DNA from 3 places in the Cupriavidus sp. F041 genome. Region 1 is predicted to be linked to each of the others. Evidence: riboswitches for the same ligand, from Rfam matches in the RefSeq annotation. Region 1 holds a riboswitch; each other region holds the start of a gene.
What was found. Region 1 has a riboswitch for glycine ahead of gcvT (glycine cleavage system aminomethyltransferase GcvT). Riboswitches for the same ligand answer to the same signal wherever they lie in the genome.

Region 1 (6,196 bases):
CCACCACCTTCATGCCGGCCATCTGCGCCGAGGCCGGGTTGGTGCCGTGGGCGGAGGAGGGGATCAGGCAGATGTCGCGATGGCTTTCGCCACGGCTGGCGTGATAGGCGTGGATGATCAGCAGGCCGGCGTATTCCCCTTGCGAGCCGGCATTGGGCTGCAGGCTCACCGCGGCGTAGCCGGTCGCGGCGCACAGCATGGCTTCGAGCTGGTCGATCATCTCGCGGTAGCCGACCGTCTGGTCCAGCGGCGCGAACGGGTGCACCTTGCTGAACTCGGGCCACGTCACCGGGATCATCTCGCTGGTGGCGTTGAGCTTCATGGTGCACGAGCCCAGCGGGATCATGGTGCGGTCCAGCGCCAAGTCCTTGTCGGCCAGCATGCGCAGGTAGCGCAGCATCTCGTGCTCGGCGTGATGCGTGTTGAACACCGGATGGGTCAGGTAGGCGCTCTGGCGCGCCAGGCCGGCCGGATAGGCGTCCTGCGCGGCGGCTTCCAGCGCGTCGAAATCGGGCACCGGCTTGCCGTGGGCGAAGATTTCCAGCAGGGTGACGACGTCTTCACGCGAGGTGGTTTCGTCCAGCGAGATGCCGATGCGGGTGGCGCCGGCGTGGCGCAGGTTGATGCCGCGGGCGGTTGCCGATGCGTGCAGTGCTTCCGTGTTGAAGCCGGTTTCCAGGGTCAGCGTGTCGAAATAGGCGGCGTTGGTGCGCACATAGCCGAGCTGCTCCAGGCCGCCGGCCAGCGTGGCGGTCAGGCGGTGCACGCGCTGCGCGATGCGCTTGAGGCCTTGCGGGCCGTGGTACACGGCGTACATCGAGGCCATCACGGCCAGCAGGACCTGCGCCGTGCAGATGTTCGAGGTGGCCTTCTCGCGGCGGATATGCTGCTCGCGCGTCTGCAGGGCCAGGCGATAGGCCTTGTTGCCTTGCGCGTCGATGGTCACGCCCACCAGGCGGCCGGGCATGGAGCGCTTGAAGGCATCCTTGACCGCCATATAGCCGGCGTGCGGGCCGCCAAAACCCAGCGGCACGCCAAAGCGCTGCGAGTTGCCCACCGCCACGTCGGCGCCCCATTCGCCGGGCGCGGCGATCAGGGTCAGCGCCAGCAGGTCGGCGGCAGCCACCACCAGGCCGCCGGCGGCGTGCACGGCATCGGCGATGGCGCGGTAGTCGGCGACATCGCCATTGACGCCGGGATACTGCAACAGCACGCCGAAGGCATGGGCGCCGGCGGCTTCCGAAGCGGGGCCTACCTTGACCTCGATGCCCAGCGGCAGGGCGCGGGTGCGTACCACTTCCAGCGTTTGCGGCAGCACGTCGTCGGCCACGTAGAAGGTATTGGAAGCGTGCTTGTTGACGCGCTGCAGCAGCGTCATGGCCTCGGCGGCCGCGGTGCCTTCGTCCAGCATGGACGCATTGGCGATATCCAGGCCGGTCAGGTCGGTCACCATCTGCTGGAAGTTCAGCATGGCTTCCAGGCGGCCTTGCGAGATCTCGGGCTGGTAGGGCGTGTAGGCGGTGTACCAGGCCGGGTTCTCGAAGATATTGCGCAGGATCACGCCCGGCGTCAGGGTGTTGTAGTAACCCTGGCCGATAAAGCTCTTGAGTACCTTGTTCTTGTTCGCCAGCCCGCGCAGCCTGGCCAGCGCCGCTTCCTCGGTCAGCGGCTCGGTGAACTCGCCCAGCGGCATGCCGTCGCGGCGGCGGATGGCGGCGGGGATGACGGCGTCGATCAGCGCGGCGCGGCTGTCATAGCCGAGCACCTTGAGCATGTGCTGTTGCTCGGCGGCATCGGGGCCGATATGGCGGGAGGCGAAGGCGTCGCGCGCCTCCAGTTCGGCCAGCGTGGGCCGGGCAACTTGGGCGGCAGTCATGGGCAGGGGGGCGTTCATGGCAAGGATCTCGTGGGAGCGGTGCGGCGGGTGGTCGGCCCGGCCGCGTCGCGGACAGTCTTTGTCCGTCATTCCCGTGGCGCGGGAATGACGATCTGGCATCAGGCGCCGACGTTGGCCTTGTAGGCGTCGGCCGACATCAGGCCGTTCACGTCATCGCTGTTGGCCGGCTTGAGCTTGAACAGCCAGGCGTCGAAGGCGTCGGCATTGACGCTCTCGGGCGAGGCGGCGGCGGCATCGTTGACGGCGATCACTTCGCCGGCCACCGGGGCGTAGATGTCGGACGCGGCCTTGACCGATTCCACCACGGCCAGCGCGTCGCCGGCACCGACCGACTTGCCCACTTCCGGCAGTTCCAGGAAGACGATGTCGCCCAGCGCGTCCTGCGCGTGGTCGGTGATGCCGATGGTCAGCGTGCCGTCGGCTTCGACGCGCACCCATTCATGGGACTCGGTGTATTTCAGGTCGGCGGGGAAATTCATGGGATTGCTCCAGATTCAATTTGTTATTCAGCGCCAGCCGGGCGGAGCTTCCGATACACGATGATCGATGGGTAACCGCCGGCGGGCGCGCTGTGACCGGGTGCGAGCGTTCAACTCACGAGTGCCTTGCCATTGCGCACAAACGGCAGTTTAACCACAGTCGCGGCGAGTTTGCGGTCGCGGATCTCGACCTGAACCTCGGCGCCGATGGCAACGTCGCGCGGCAGGCGGGCAAAAGCGATGGATTGGGACAGCGAGGGGCTGAAGGTGCCGCTGGTGATCTCGCCGTCGCCGGCGGGGGTGATCACCTTCTGGTGGGCGCGCAGCACGCCGCCTTTTTCGCGCAGGATCAGCCCGACGAACTGCTGGGTCTGGCCGCCGGCGACCAGCGCCGCCTTGCCGGTGAAATCGCGTTCGCTTTGCAGGTCCACGGTCCAGGCCAGGCCCGCGTTGAGCGGCGAGGTGTGGATATCCATGTCCTGGCCGTACAGGTTCATGCCCGCTTCCAGGCGAAGCGTGTCGCGCGCGCCCAGGCCGGCCGGGCGCACGCCGGCGGCGATCAGCTTTTCCCACAGGCCGGCCACGTTCTCGGCCGGCACCACCAGTTCGAAACCGTCTTCGCCGGTATAGCCGGTGCGCGCCACCATGACTTCGCCGAGCGCCGGATCCTGCACCACCACGGCGTTGAACGGCTTCAGGGATTCGCTGGGCTGCGTCGAGGGAAAGGCGCTCCACACCTTGGCGCGGGCGTTCGGGCCCTGCACGGCGACGATGGCCAGCGGGGCCACGCCGTCGGGCGCGTTGTCGTGGCGGCGCGGCGTGATGCTCACGCCGCTATTGGTGGCGGCGTTGCGTGCGGCGATCCATTCGATATCGTTGTTGGCGGTGCCGGCGTTCACAACCAGGCGGAAGTGGTCCTCGGCGAAGAAGTAGACAATCAGGTCGTCGATGACGCCGCCCTTTTCGTCGAGCATGCAGGAGTACAGCGCCTTGCCCGGCGTTTGCAACTTGTCCACATTGTTGGCTAGCAGGCCGCGCAGGAAGGCACGCACATGCTCGCCATTGAGATCGACCACGCACATGTGGGAGACGTCGAACATGCCGGCGTCCGTGCGCACGGCGTGGTGTTCCTCGATCTGGGAGCCGTAGTTGACCGGCATGTCCCAGCCGCCGAAGTCGACCATGCGGGCGCCGAGGGCGCGGTGGATAGCGTTGAGGGGCGTGGCCTGGAGCGTCATGGAATCCTCGGGGGAAGGCTAATCTCGGTTCGAAAACGAAAAAAGGGCCATCCGCCGCAGGATTCGGCGCGCAATAGCGCTGCCAGATCCGCTGCGGCGGATGACCCCTCTGTCCTCGATACCTGAGAGATTACAAGGCGGCCCCGTTAAACCAGGACCCAGGCCTTGCGCGCCCCTTCGGTGGGCACGCTCACCATTCATCAAGCAAATGGCGGGTGCCGCTCTCCAGAGTACGGCTTGCATCGTGTGCATGTTGCAAGCCGATCCGACCAGTCCATGGTGCCTGAGAGTTTTCGGGTGATACCCCTTCGGCGGCGCAAGCTTCGCGCGCTCTCCCGGTCGGATGCGCGCAATTTACGGGAGCGTCCTGGCTTTGTCAACGCATCCGGCTGGGGCCGCCATCCTGCTGCGGCGCACTACCGCCTGTGATGATTGTCGGTCGTGACGTTACCGATCACACCGCCTACGGCGGCGCCGCCCAGGGTGCCTAGTGCGTCACCGCCAGTCAGCACGGCACCGCCTACTGCACCGACGCCAGCACCGATCGCCGTATTGCGCTGCTTTGGCGTCATATCGGCGCAACCCGCCATGCTGGCTACCGCGATACCGATCAGGACCGCCTTGCTTAAGGAATGCAGGGTGTTCATGATTCCCTCCAACGTATCGTGAAGTGCATCCCGCACGGGGCATACTCGTGCCGGACATAAAAATTAGACGGGCCAGGAGGTTCGCGGCTCCCGGGCTTACGAAGTGTTACCGGCTCCGTGATGGCCACTTCCTACTTGGGGCGGGGCCAATGCCGCGTGTTAACATCCAGCCTCCGCCCAGCAATCGCGCATGCCGCGTTGCGCATCCGTCACCCCCGCCTCGCATGACCCACGGACTCAATCCTGCCCAATCCGAAGCCGTCCGCTATCTCGACGGCCCCTGCCTCGTCCTGGCCGGCGCCGGTTCGGGCAAGACCCGGGTGATCACGCAGAAGATCGCCCACCTGATCGAGGACAAGGGCTTCCAGCCCAAGCACATCGCCGCGGTGACCTTTACCAACAAGGCCGCCAAGGAGATGCAGGAGCGTATTGCCAAGCTGATGGAAGGCAAGACCACGCGCGAGGGCAAGCGGATTCCGATCAAGCAGATCACCGTCAGCACCTTCCACTCGCTGGGCGTGCAGATCCTGCGCGCCGAGGCCGAACACGTAGGCCTGAAGCCGCGCTTCTCCATCATGGATTCGGACGATTGCTTCGGCATGGTGCAGGAGCAGCTCGCCAGCACCGACAAGAAGCTGATCCGCAACGTGCAGAGCACCATCTCGCTGTGGAAGAACGGCATGGTCGATCCCGAGACCGCCATCGCCCAGGCCGAGAATCCCGACGATCATCAGGCGGCGCTGATCTACCGCAACTACGTGGCCACGCTGCACGCCTACCAGGCGGTGGATTTCGACGACCTGATCCGCCTGCCGGCCGAGCTGTTCGCGCGCAACGAAGAGGTGCGCATGCGCTGGCAGAACCGGCTGCGCTACTTCCTGGTGGACGAGTACCAGGACACCAACGCCTGCCAGTACCAGTTGCTCAAGCAGCTCGCCGGCGGCTCGCACCTGCGCGCGCCGGCCTTCACCGCGGTGGGCGACGACGACCAGGCCATCTATGGCTGGCGCGGCGCCACGCTGGACAACCTGAAGCTGCTGCAGACCGATTTCCCCGACCTGAAGGTGGTCAAGCTGGAGCAGAATTACCGCTCCACCGTGCGCATCCTGGAAGCGGCCAACTCGGTCATCTCCAACAATCCCAAGCTGTTCGACAAGAAGCTGTGGAGCGAGCACGGCATGGGCGACCCCATCGCCATCAACCCGATGAACGATGAGGAGCACGAGGCGGAATCCGTGGTGTTCCGCCTGTCGGCGCACAAGTTCGAGCGGCGCGCGCAGTTCCGCGACTACGCCATCCTGTACCGCGGCAACCACCAGGCACGCCTGTTCGAGCAGATCCTGCGCCGCGAGCGCATTCCCTATGTGCTGTCGGGCGGGCAGAGCTTTTTCGACAAGGCCGAGATCAAGGATATCTGCGCCTACCTGCGCCTGATCGCCAACCCGGATGACGATCCCGCCTTCATCCGCGCGATCACCACGCCCAAACGTGGCGTGGGCAACACCACGCTGGAAGTACTGGGCACCTTCGCCGGCCAGGCCAAGGTCTCGCTGTTCGAGGCGGCCATGATGGGCGGCATCGAGGGCAAGCTGCAGCCGCGCCAGCTGGAGCCGCTGCGCGTGTTCTGCGAGGCGATGGTGCGGCTGGCCGGGCGCGCGGCCAGCGACCCCGCTACCGAAGTGCTGGACGACCTGATGGAAGGCATCCACTACGAAGCCTACCTCTACGACACGTTCGACGAACGCCAGGCGCAATCGCGCTGGACCAACACGCTGGAATTCCTCGACTGGCTCAAGCGCAAAGGCACCAAGCCCGAGGCCACGGGTGAGGGCGAAGCCACCGGCTTCGACACCGCCGACGGCTTTGGCGATGAAGGCAAGAACCTGCTGGAGCTGACGCAGACGGTGGCGCTGATGAGCATGCTTGAAGGCCGCG
Region 2 (6,196 bases), on a different contig from region 1:
CTGAGCAGGGCCGATACCGCAGCACCTGTCAGCGCGCCCAGCAGCGCGGCGCCGCCTTGGGTGGCGGCCTGCCAGCTAACCAGGAAGCAGCGGTTGCGCTTGCTTGCCGACTCCAGCAGCAACGCGGATGCCGCGCCGACCTCGCCGCCCGCCGACAAGCCTTGCAGCAAGCGGCCGAGCACGACCAGCACGGTCGCTGTCACGCCGATGCTGGCGTGGGTCGGCGTGAACGCGATCAGCGCCGTGCCCGCGGTCATCAGCGCAATGGTGAGCGTGAGCGCGGTCTTGCGCCCGCGCCGGTCGGCCAGGCTACCGATCAGCACCGCGCCGAGCGGACGCATCACGAAGCCGGCGCCAAACGTGGCAAAGGACAGCAACAGCGAAGCCAGCGGGCTGCTCGACGGAAAGAACAACTTCCCGATGGTGGCGGCGAAGAAGCTGTAGACGGTGAAGTCGTAGATCTCCAGCCCGTTGCCGATCGCGGCGGCGACGATGGCGCAGTGCGAATGCGGGCGGGCCGCGGTGGGGGCGGCGGCGGATGCCGTGCCGGCGGGGCTGGATAGCGCGGTAGGCGCGTGTGTCATGCTTTCCTCCTCGGGTGGGATTGGCTCGGGACGGTTGCGGCGCGGCGCCGTCTCTAGTGGTGTGCTGGCATGGTAAGAGCGAGGCGCCGGATAAGCACTTCGCTTTTTTTCATGGGTATGAGAATCTGGAATAGGCGGGAATAGGCGGGCATGGGCGCCAGCCATCGGGAATGGCGGGCGATGCTCAAAGGGGGGAGGGGTGCCGCGCAAGCCGGCGGGGGGGCAGCTTACGCGCGTCCATGCAACGGCGCAGGCGCAGGCCAGTTCAGGGGGCGGCCGCGCCGCCCAGCGCCGGGGAGTCACCGGAAAGCGCTTCCAGCATGGCATCGTGCAGGCGAGCCGCGGCCCAGGTCAGCACGTGCCGGTCGCGCGTGACCAGGGAGATGGTGCGCTCGGGCACCGGCTCTTCCACCTCGATGAAGTCCATATTGTCCGTGACGAACTTGCTGCCGCGCGATTCGCTGGAAAGCAGGATCAGGGTATCCGCCTTCCAGCACAGTTCCAGTGCCAGTCCCATGGAGGTGCACTCGATCACCCGCGCGGGGGGCGCCAGGCCATTGCCCGCGAACAATTGATGAAAGGGCGAACTGGTGTCGGAGAGCGGGTCCAGCACCAGCCAGTCGGCCTGCTGCAGCAAGCGCACCGAGCGGGCCGCGCGCAGCGGATGCCCGCGCCGCGCGGCAATGATGGTCGGCAGGCGGCAGGCCTGGGTGCAATCCAGTCCGCGGTCTGCCGGCAGCAATTGGGATGTCACCGCAAAGTCCATGGTGCCCTCGCGCAGGTGCTCCAGCAACTGCGTCGGTCGCATCTCCTGCACGCGCAGGCGGGCGTTGGGAAACTCGCGCCGGAAGGTGCTCAGGCAGGCCGCCATCGGCCGCATCACCGCCGTGACCGGCGTCACGCCAACCGTGATCTCGCTGACCACGCTGCCCATCATGTCTTCCAGGTCCTCGCGCGCGCGCCGCACGTTCTCGCTGATCAGCCGGGCATGCGTGACCATCCGCTGGCCATGGGGGGTGAGGCGCACGCCCCTGCTCGAACGCACGAACAAGGTGGCGCCGACGCTGCTCTCCAGTTCCTTGATGGCCTTGCTCAGCGCGGGCTGCGTCAGGTGAAGGATGCGCGAGGCTTCCTGGATGCTGCCGGTGTCAGCGATGGCGGCCAGGGCACGCAACTGGTTAAGCTTCATGGGGAGCCTGCGGGGTCGTGGACGCACATGGTAACGGCAAAGCGCCCGGCGCAGGTGGCCGGGCGCAGGGCGCAGTAACGAGCGCCGCAGTTCGCGCTCAGTGGGCCGTTACGCCGGCCGGACTTGCCGCCACGGAAAGCGCCCGTGGGCCCTTGTGCACCGGCAGCTCGCCGCTGAAGGCAAAGTCCACTTCCGGCACATAACCGCTGATGATGTCGGCAATGGCGCGGCCCGAGCCGCAGCCGTGCGTCCAGCCCAGCGTGCCGTGGCCGGTGTTGAGGTAGAGGCCGTCGATCCCGCTGGCACCGATATACGGCACGTTGCCCGGCGTGGCGGGGCGCAGGCCAGTCCAGAAGCGAGCGAGTTCAGGACGGCTCATGCCCGGGAACACGTCCAGCGTGCGTTTGACGATGGCATCGCAGCGCACCGGGTTCAGGTCCATCGCATAGCCATTGAGTTCGGCGGTGCCCGCCACGCGCAGGCGGTCGCCAAAGCGCGAGAACACCAGCTTGTACTCGTCGTCGGTCAGGCTCACGCTGGGCGCGCGCGCGGGGTCGAGCACCGGCAGCGTCACCGAGTAGCCCTTGGCGGGATAGATATCCAGCTTCACCCCCAGCGGGCGCGCCAGCATCGGGCTGAAGCTGCCCAGCGCAAGCACATAGGCATCGGCGCTTTCGATCTGGTAGCCGCCGGTTTCATCGGCGATCTCCACGCCGCGCATCCTGCCGCCATCGGCATGCAGGCGCTGCACCCGTACGCCGTAGCGGAAGCGCACGCCAAGCGCCTCGCACTTGGCCGCCAGCTCGGTGGTGAAGCGGTGCACGTCGCCGGATTCGTCCTCGCTGGTATAGGTGGCGCCAGCCAGGCGCGGCGCGATATTGGCCAGCGCCGGTTCCAGGCGTACGACTTCGTCGGGCCCGATCACGCGGCGCTCGCAGCCCAGTTCGCGCATGATGCGCGCCGGCTCGATGGCCGCGTCGAACTCCTTCTGGCTGGTGTAGAAATGCAGGATGCCGCGCGTCAGGTGGTCATACTCGATGCCGGTTTCCTCGCGCAGGGCCTGCAGGCTGGCGCGGCTGTACGTGCCCAGGTTCAGCAACTGGATCATATTGTGGGTGGAGCGCTTAGCCGTGCACTCGCGCAGGAACTTCAGGCCCCATGACCATTGCGCCGGGTCGGCGCGCAGGCGGAACAGCAGGGGCGCATCCTCCCGGCCCAGCCAGCGCAGCATCTTCAGCGGCGCGGCCGGGTTGGCCCATGGCTCGGCATGGCTGACCGAGATCTGGCCGCCGTTGCCAAAACTGGTTTCCCGGGCGGCGCCCGCATTGCGCTCCAGCACCACCACCTCATGCCCGGCCTTGGCCAGGTACCACGCAGAAGCGACGCCGATCACGCCGGCTCCCATCACGATGACTTTCATTCTTCAGGCTCCGGACAGCAAAAAGGGGCAGACAGGCCATCTGGCCTGTCTGCCCCCACTGTCCTTTTGCCTGAGAGATTCGCCGCACCCACCACGGGTGCCGGCTTGCCCCTTCGGCGGCCGCATGCCGCGCCACGCTTGGTGGTCCGGTCCGGCGCTCTCCAGTTTTATCGGTTTCCAGTCTTCTGCACCTGAGCGTTTCAGGGGTACGCCTTCGGTAGAAACGCCCAACCTGATATGACGGGGGGCGCCTCGTTCTCCTGGAAGCCGCACCATAGCACGCGTGGCGGGGAGACTGCAAGGGCAGTATAGGTAGCGGGCGTCGGGCCCGCCCGCCGATGTAGCAGCGTTTTGTAGCATCTCCTTCTGGAGTCGCCGATTCTTAAACGTTTGAAGTAGCCGCGCGCCGTACCGCTGGAGGAAATCCGGGCATCCGCCCGGCAAGTTGCGCGAGTGCGTCATATCGGACTCACGGAGCTAATCGCACTGACATGGTTCCCCAGCCTCGTAAGGAAACTAAAAGGAGCGTATCCGCAGGTCACGCTCCAACCCGACGTGGACCTTTCGGCTTCATTGCGCGACAAGAAAAGGCCAGGAATTGCTTGAGCTTTGCGAAAGCTGAATCGCCTGGAAGAAATCCAGAAGGGCAGTATCACACTCGATGGGCAAGATATTCACGCGCCATCACTGAACATCAATAAATTCCGCAGCCACGTTGGCTTTGTTTTTCAGCAGTTCAATCTCTTCCCGCATTTGTCCGTGAGCGAGAACATCTGTCTCGCACCGACAAAGGTCGCGTCGAAGAGCAAGAGTGAGCCGAAGCAAAAGGCGCTCGCGCTGCTCGAACGCGTCGGTCTTGGCCACAAGGCTGAAGCGTATCCTCAGCAGCTCTCCAGTGGGCAGCAACAGCGGGTCGCCATCGCACGCGCGTTGGCGATGGACCCACCCGTCATGCTGTTTGATGAGCCTACGAGTGCGCCGGACCCGGAGATGGCGGGAGAGGTGCTGAACGTCATGAAAGGCTTGGCTAAGGACGGCATGACAATGGTCTGTGTCACCCACGAGATGAACTTCGCCCGAGAAGTCGCAGACCGCGTCTGGTTCATGGACCGGGGTGCCATTCTCGAAGAGGCGGCTCCGTCAGCATTCTTCTCGTCGCCGCAACATCCCAGAGCGAAAGCGTTCCTTTCCGACCGCCGTTCGCACTAACTGGCATCCGCCGCGGAACGGATATTCTGAAGGCCATTGCCCTCGGTGCCAAGTTCGTATTCGTCGGCCGGCCATTCGCATACGCAGCCGCCATTGCCGGTGAGGCCGGCGTCACCCACGCCATTGAGTTGCTGAAGGCGGAAGTCTCGCGGGACATGGCAATGCTTGGCATCAATTCCCTTTCCCAACTGGACGCGACGGAGTCGCCTTACCACCATCGCTTACTGCCCGGGCGACGATAAAGAAAGCGAACTGACTCAGGTCCAGTCGGTCAGCGCCAGAACGTCAGCGCCCCTGTCGAGAATCGCGGCCCGCTGCAGCAAGTCGCTAGGGTCGCAGAGCCCAACACAAGTGCCGGCAAGGGTCATCCTTGCCTGAGCAGTTGCGCGCAGGCTTGCCGCTTCGTGGCGCAGGGCCTTGATGCCGGCCGAGACAGTCCAGCGAGTCCTTCTCCCACTGCGAGCGCCGGCTAGCGACGCGTCGTTCGTGACCACGGGAGAAGCGAGAGCTTGATGCATATTGACCTTCAAATTTTTCTATGCCTCGTTTCGCTTGGCGGTATCTCGCGAACGGGCGTTCTTTTTTGTTTTGGCAAACATGCCAGAGTCTTGCTGGCCACTAGCGGCGATGAACTCGCCGATGACGTTGCAAATAACCGCTCGCGTATTTAACTGGACCTAGATGACAATTTGGAGTCAGGTGAGTGCCGAAAAAGACGGATATCAGTGGGGCGCGGGTTAACCTTAGCGCTGTGTCATGGCGACTTGCCGACCACCTACCATGCCATGGGTGGTGAGGGTCACAATGGCCAAGAGATAAGCCGGAAAAATCTATTTAATTCTCAGATTAAGAATTTTTAATTCTGCATGGACTCGCGATATAGTCCTGCGGCCACCGTGTCACCAGTTTCCGGCGACGTGGTTTTTTTTGTGCGCGAACGTGCACTGAATTTTCTTCTGGCAGCAAGCGCCTACGGGGCCATTGAGCGAGGCAAGGTCCTTCACGCGTCAGGCGCGCGTTGCATGCCTACTTGAGCTCGCAGTACATGCATAGCGCTGAGCTTTGTGCAGCATTGCGGAACTCCCGTGAGGCTTGGACTTCAGGCGGAGCCTTATCGAACGGGATGTGGCAGAAACCCCAGCGCGCGAAATAGGCGGGAGCCGATGCAGACAAGAGAAAAGCATGTCGGACTTCAGTGCCGCGGGCGCGCACGAGAAGCTTTTCTACGAGGCGGCTCGCGACGCCCCTATCTCGATAGCCGGACTCCACTGCCACGGACCGGATGATAATTGCTCAGCAGTCAGAAATATATGCGACAGAAGGATGGCGGAAGAATGAGCGTACAAGCGTCGGGTTTTCCGCCACGGTTTGAAGCTGTTCGTTAACCTTTTGTTGCAGGTCCTCACCTTTACGAAGAGGCCTGCGTGCCACACCTGTGCGCTTGGTATGACTCCACACCAACTCGTCTGGATTAAGGTCGGGCGAGTAGCCAGGCAAGAAGTGCAATGCGAGCTTGCCCTTTGTCGATTGAACGTAGCGCTTCACGCATGCCTTCTTGTGCGCGGGCAGTCCATCGACCACCATGTGCACGCTGTTTTTTCGCCCGCGCATCAACTTTTTGAGGAGTTCGACGAACAGCTCTCCCGTCAGACCGCCTTTGTAGGTGGCGAACCAGAAGGCCCCCTTGGAGTTGACCGCCGACGCGGCACTGATGCTCTGGCGCTGCCCCGGCCGATCGATCACCGGGGTCTTGCCACGCGCACCCCATGTCTTGCCATGCACGGTGTCGGCACG
Region 3 (6,196 bases), on a different contig from region 1:
CGGTCGCGGCCACCGGCAACAGCCGCGTGCTGCATGGTTCGGAGCAGGGCTACCGCGCCTACACCACGCGTTATGACCGCGAGATATCGCCGGGATCGCTGGTCCGCAAGGCGCTGCTGGCCGAGTACCGCGAACGCCTCGACCGGCGCATCGCCGAACAGGGTATCAACGTGGCGCGGCTGGCGCGCGCGCTGGCGGCATCGCTTGCCGTGCCGCAGCGCGACGGCTGGTCCTTCGGCGAAGAGGAAGGCCGCATCGACGGCCGCCGGCTCGCGCAACTGGTCAGTTCGCCGGCCGAGCGCCGGCTGTTCCGGCAGGAGCGGCACAAGCTGCAGGCGGACTGCGCGGTGAGCTTCCTGATCGATTGCTCGGGCTCGATGAAAGCGCACATCGAACGGGTCGCGATGATGGTCGACATTCTCGCGCGCGCGCTCGACCAGGCCGGCGTGGCCAGCGAGGTGCTGGGCTTCACCACCGGGGCGTGGAACGGCGGCCGCGCCCGGCTCGACTGGCTGGCCCGAGGCCGGCCCGCGCATCCCGGCCGGCTGAACGAAACCTGCCATATGGTGTTCAAGGATGCCGCCACAAACTGGCGGCGCGCACGCACCGATATCGCCGCGCTGCTCAAGGCGGATCTGTTCCGCGAAGGCGTGGACGGCGAGGCCGTCGACTGGGCCTGCGCGCGGCTGCTCGCCCGGGCGGAGTCCCGGCGGATACTGATCGTGATATCCGACGGCAGCCCGATGGACACGGCCACGGGGCAGGCCAACGATGCCTATTACCTGGACAACCACCTGAAGGAAGTGGTGGCGCGGCATGAGACGCTGCGGGATGTGGAAGTACTGGGGCTCGGGGTGGGGCTGGACCTGAGTCCTTACTACCGGCGCTGCCTGGCGCTGGACTTGTCGGCGCCGCCGGATATGCCGGTGTTCGCGGAGATTGTGCGGTGGATCGGGGGGAGGCGGTGAGCAGCCCTCTCACCGCCGCCGGACCATTGTATTCATCGCATATGAGAATATGCAGCCATCGCAATGACATCTTGCAATGATGACACTCGCTCGCCGGCTCTTCTTTCCTCTGATTGCCTTGCTCGCCGCCAGCGCAAACGCTGCCGCCCCCGATGAAGAATCCCTGGGCAGAGCCGAGGGTTATCCAGCGGCTCGCAGCCTGAAGCAAGCCTACACGGAACCCTATCTCGTCGGTTCGTTCAGCGCTATGGACAGCTTCAATCCGTCCTGTGCGCTCGCCCCGGCAGACGATCCGCTGGTGCTGAAGAAGGCTGCCATCGAGACGCCGTTCAATTACCGCTTTCATGGCCGCCAGCTGACCCCTGGATGACTAAATGCAGCGACAGCGTGCAACCGGACTTCTGGTCGTGAAGGACGGCGAGATTGTCGCGGAACGCTACAACTACATGCGCAGCGCTGACATGCGGATGCTCTCCAACTCGATGGCCAAGACGATTACCGCGCTGGCCATCGTCAAGGCGCAGGAAGAAGGCTTCATCCGCTCCCTTGATGACACCGCCGAGACCTACGTACCCCAACTCAAGGACACGCTGTACGGACAGACCCGGATCGTGAATCTGATGCGCATGTCCTCAGGCGCCCGGTATATCGAGGACTACTCGGGGCAGGACGATCGGGCCAGGTTCAACGAAGCCGTGCGCCGGGTCGGTGTTGCCCAGGCCGCTCGACTGATCACGGCACGCAGCGAACCCGAAGGGCAGCGCTTCAACTATGCCGGGGCCCAGACCCAAATCCTGGGGCTGGTGGTGCGCGGTGCCACGAACCGCACGCTCTGCGACTACGTCGATGAGAAGCTATGGAAGCCGATAGGGGCCCAAGCGCTGGCGACCTGGCTGGTGAACCCGGTCGACCAGGAGGAATTCGCGCAAGGCGCCTTCAATGCCACGCTGCACGACTACGCTCGCCTGGGCCTGATGATGGCGACGGATGGCCTGGTGAGGGGCACCGCCGTGGTATCACGCGACCACCTGCTCGCGATGACGGATGCGGCACGGCAACCCGAAGCATTTCGGCCAGGGAACATGCGGTACCACGGCAGCACCTACTACGGTTATGGCCTGCAAACCTGGATCCTGCCCGGCAGTCACCGCCGGTTTGCCCTCTTGGGTGTCTACGGGCAGGCCATCTTCGTAGATCCCGCATTGAACCTGGTGGTGGTGCATACCGCCGTCGGCAAGGATGCCTCGGGCGACGCGAGCGGCGCCCACCTTGGTGCGGAACGCGACGCGCTGCCGCGTGGCATCGTATCGACCTATGGCGACTGGTAGGAGCATGTAGCTCACTCACGGATCCGGGGAACAGGCGGCGGCGCCAGGGCGGGATACCTGCCTTGGCGCGACCCTACTCAGGGCGTTCCCGATCCCGCGCGCCAGGTCTGCGCGATATTCAGAGGGCCTACGAACGCGCGCGTCACTTGTCTTGCAGTACCGGCCTCCTACCCAACGGGATAGCTCTCGAAGATGGTCGTGCCGATCGCCGCCGCCGTTGCAGCAGACAACGTCCATCCAAGATGGCCGTGGCCCGTGTTGTAGAACACCCGTGGCGCCCGCCCCTTTGCCACGCGCGGCATCATGTCCGGCATCATCGGGCGAAGTCCCGCCCACGGCACTACGCGGGAGGTATCGATGCGGAAATTGCGCCGCGTCCATGACACGAGAGGCTCGATGCGATCGGCTCGGATGTCGCGATTTTGGCCATTGAATTCCGCGGTGCCTGCCACGCGGAACCTGTCCTTGCCGAGCCGGCTCGTCACGATCTTTGCGCTTTCGTCGAGCAGGCTGACCCACGGTGCGTTCGCCACGCTGTCGGCATCGTCCAGATGCACCGTGATGGAGTAGCCCTTGACCGGATAGACATTGATCCTGTCACCCAGCATGCCGGCAATATGCCGGCTGCCCACGCCGGCACAAACCACCAGCGCATCGCCGGCGATATCGAACGCTGCGCTCGCGTTTGCCGATGGCGACGCCGCGCCGTCCACCGCCTGCAGGCCGATACGCACGCCGCTGGCGGATAAGTCGATAGTTCGCACGTCCGTGCCTTGCAGGAAGCGCACGCCGCGCCGCTCGCAAGCGAGCGCCAGGCCGCGCGTGAACTTATGGATATCTCCGGTCGAATCGGATGGCGTGAAGAATCCGCCGAAGTAATCGCCTTGCAACGTTGGCTCGATTGCCCTGATCTCCTGCGGTGACACTGCAAAGCGTTCCAGTCCGCCTGCCACGAGTAGCGCGTTCGTCCTGCCCGCGGCCTCGAAAGCGGCCTTGTCGTGATAGAAGTGCAGGATGCCGCGGCGCTCCAGGTCGAACTGGATATTCTCCTGCTCGGCCATGGCAAAGAGATGCTGGCGGGCGGCAATGGCCAGCTTCGCCGTTTCGATGGTGTTCTCCCGATAATGCGCGATGTTCGATGCAAACTCGCCCATCCACGAGTATTTGTGCCACGACGGCTTCGGGTTCACCAGCAGCGGCGCGTTGCGTTTCAGCATCCACTTCAGGCCTTTGAGAATCGTTCCCGCGCTGTTCCAGACTTCCGCGTTGCAGGCGGAGAGCTGGCCGCCGTTGGCGAACGACGTCTCCATGGCGGGATAGAGATGGCGGTCGGCGACGGTCACCTCGTAACCGAGTTTCGACAGTGTGTAGGCGGTGGTGACGCCGGTAATGCCGGCGCCGATGACAATGATCTGAGACATGGCAGGGTCCTCTGTCAGGCAAAGCGATGGCCGAATCCTCGGCTTCCTACCCCATCTGTCCCGGTACCTGAGAGCTTTGGCATCGGCCGGTGACCGGTGCCGTCCCCTTCGGTGGGCATTCCTTGGAACGCCACTCTCCAGATTTTTAAATCGACGCCACAGTCCTTTTGCCTGAGAGTTTCCGGGGTGGTTGCTCCGTCGGCGCCGGTGATGGCACGCAGCCACCGCCGGTCTCTCCTGCGTCGTCTTGCAGCCGGCTTGCGTCCGCGCTGCCCGGGATCTCCGCTTATGCTTCAAGCTGCGATCCCTTGGCTTGCTTGCTCAGTCCGGTAACGCACCGCCCGAGGGCGTGCGGCTGGCCAGGATGGCAATCAGCGACACCACCGCGGCCCCGACCAGGTACCAGGCTGGCGCGAGCTTATTGCCCGTGGCGCTGATCAGCCAGGTCGCAACCAGGGGGGCGGTGCCGCCGAACAGGGCGTTCGCGCTGTTAAAACAGAGTGCAAATCCGCTATATCGCACACGGGTCGGGAAACTCTCCGACAGGAAGCACGGCAGCGTGCCGTCGTTGATGGTGAGAAAGGCGCCCAGCGCCACCTGGATCAGCAAGATGCCGACAATGCCGGCGCTCGACAATGAATGGAACAGCGGCACCGTGAAGAGCGCAAACAGGATACAGGCGGAAACCAGCATCGTCTTCCGCCCGAACCGGTCGGAAAGCAAGCCCATCACGAAAATCATCAGCACATAGCTGGCCAGCGATACGGTAGACACCAGGAAGGAAACCGAGTCGCTCATGCCGAGTTCCTTTGACAGGTACACAGGCATATAGCTGAGCAACAGGTAAAAGCCGACGGCGTTAAGGCAGGTCACGCCGAAGCCGACCAGCATGGTGCGGCGATGCGAGGTGAGCAGCTCGCGCAGCGGCGCCTGCGGTGCGTGATTGGCTTGCTCCATCGCGACGAACTTCGGCGTGTCCTCTAGTTGAAGACGGATGTAACGGCCAACCAGCCCAAAGGGGGCGGCCAGCAGGAACGGCACGCGCCAGCCCCATTCGAGCAACTGCCCGGAGGTCAGCACCGTATGCAGCCCGGCGACGAACAGCGATGCGAAGAGCAGGCCGGCGGCTTCAGCGGCGGGAATGACACTGGTGTAGAGCCCGCGCTTGCGGTTTGGGGCATATTCGGCAAGAAACGCCGAGGCGCCGGCGTATTCGCCAGAAGCCGAGAAACCCTGGACGAGCCGGATGACAAGCAGCAGTACCGGCGCCCACAGGCCCACCTGCCCATAAGTCGGCAGGAAGGCGATCAGGAAGGTAGAGCAGGACATGATCATGATCGACAGCGACAGCGTATTGCGCCGGCCGAACTTGTCGCCGAAATGCCCCCAGATCACCCCTCCGATCGGACGCACGACGAAGGACAGCGCGAATACGGCATAGGTAGCCATCAGGCTGGTGGTCGGGTCGCTCTTGGGAAAGAACACTACCGCGATGACCGTTGCAAGAAAGCCGTAGGCGGCGTAGTCGAACCATTCGATGAAGGTGCCGATAAAGCCCGCCGCGGTAGCGCGGCGCAGTACCTGCCTGGTGTCGGCATCCACAGGGCCGCTGCGGGCCTGGCTCGCTGGGTGTCCCGGGCGGTGCCTGCCGCTTGGTAACGGCTCCATGCCGCGCAAGGATTTTGTGTTGCTCATACGCTGTCTCCGAATTTTTTTGTCCTGGTCGCGCTACGTCTGTCCGGGCATGGGCCTTTGCCGCGTGCAACGGGGAAACCAGTCTTGTGATGTGTCTTGTGGTGTGTTTTGTGGGTCTGCTCTGTGAGTAATACAGGGGTGTTGAACTCCTTATGCAGGGCAAGAAGGCGCAGCGGTACGGCGGATCGCCGATCCTTCGACAAAAAAAGAATCCCGAGGCGGCTATGTCGTGCCTGCCAACGAGGCAGGCTAGCCAACTGGCGCTACCTGTCCTGCGGCAGTGGCACCTGGGCGCCGTTGCGGTAGGTGTAGATGGTGATCGGCGAATCCCGCAGGTCACGGCTGGGGTCGAAGCGATATCGGCCGGCCACTCCCTGCATATCGATGCCCGCCAGCGCGGCACGGTATTGCGCCGGCTCGACCGAGTTGGCTGCCTTCATCGCCTGGGCTACCAGCCTGAGGCCGTCATAGAGGGAGGCGCTGTAGGTGAGCGGATCTGTGTTGTAGCGCTTCCTGTAGTCGGTCTTGAATTGACGCCCCGGGCCGGTGTTCTCGAGCACGGGGCCACCCTGCGGGCAGTACACATGCTCGTCCACGGCATCGCCCCCCAGCCTGGCCAGTTCGATATTGCACATCGCATCGCCACCGAGCAGATAGGCGTTGGTCATGGCGAGCCGTTTCATCTGGCTGCGCAGCGGTCCGGCCTGCGAGTAGTAGCCACCATAGAAGATGCCGTCCACCTTCATGCCGCGTATCCGGGTCAGGATCGGGACGAAGTCCACGG

Region 2: it holds a riboswitch for glycine, as region 1 does, so the genes downstream of both, ACZY0R_RS15985 (D-amino acid dehydrogenase) here and gcvT (glycine cleavage system aminomethyltransferase GcvT) in region 1, are expected to answer to the same signal.
Region 3: it holds a riboswitch for glycine, as region 1 does, so the genes downstream of both, ACZY0R_RS10725 (D-amino acid dehydrogenase) here and gcvT (glycine cleavage system aminomethyltransferase GcvT) in region 1, are expected to answer to the same signal.

What each region holds. Positions count from the first base shown of each region.
Region 1 is NZ_JBVASY010000002.1:4,096,342-4,102,537, reverse strand. It holds gene gcvP (aminomethyl-transferring glycine dehydrogenase) at 1-1,894, opposite strand, end outside; gene gcvH (glycine cleavage system protein GcvH) at 1,996-2,376, opposite strand; gene gcvT (glycine cleavage system aminomethyltransferase GcvT) at 2,487-3,614, opposite strand; glycine riboswitch at 3,714-3,853, opposite strand; glycine riboswitch at 3,875-3,962, opposite strand; gene ACZY0R_RS36270 (YMGG-like glycine zipper-containing protein) at 4,031-4,261, opposite strand; gene ACZY0R_RS36265 (UvrD-helicase domain-containing protein) at 4,486-6,196, shown strand, end outside.
Region 2 is NZ_JBVASY010000001.1:3,471,840-3,478,035, forward strand. It holds gene ACZY0R_RS15975 (MFS transporter) at 1-584, opposite strand, end outside; gene ACZY0R_RS15980 (LysR substrate-binding domain-containing protein) at 850-1,773, opposite strand; gene ACZY0R_RS15985 (D-amino acid dehydrogenase) at 1,871-3,193, opposite strand; glycine riboswitch at 3,242-3,368, opposite strand; gene ACZY0R_RS15990 (amino acid ABC transporter ATP-binding protein) at 3,803-4,402, shown strand; partial or broken gene ACZY0R_RS15995 (alpha-hydroxy-acid oxidizing protein) at 4,402-4,644, shown strand; gene ACZY0R_RS16000 (GNAT family N-acetyltransferase) at 5,429-5,677, opposite strand; gene ACZY0R_RS16005 (IS630 family transposase) at 5,696-6,196, opposite strand, start outside.
Region 3 is NZ_JBVASY010000001.1:2,341,141-2,347,336, forward strand. It holds gene ACZY0R_RS10710 (cobaltochelatase CobT-related protein) at 1-968, shown strand, start outside; gene ACZY0R_RS10715 (hypothetical protein) at 1,045-1,338, shown strand; gene ACZY0R_RS10720 (serine hydrolase domain-containing protein) at 1,343-2,296, shown strand; gene ACZY0R_RS10725 (D-amino acid dehydrogenase) at 2,464-3,717, opposite strand; glycine riboswitch at 3,867-3,967, opposite strand; gene ACZY0R_RS10730 (MFS transporter) at 4,039-5,412, opposite strand; gene ACZY0R_RS10735 (branched-chain amino acid ABC transporter substrate-binding protein) at 5,676-6,196, opposite strand, start outside.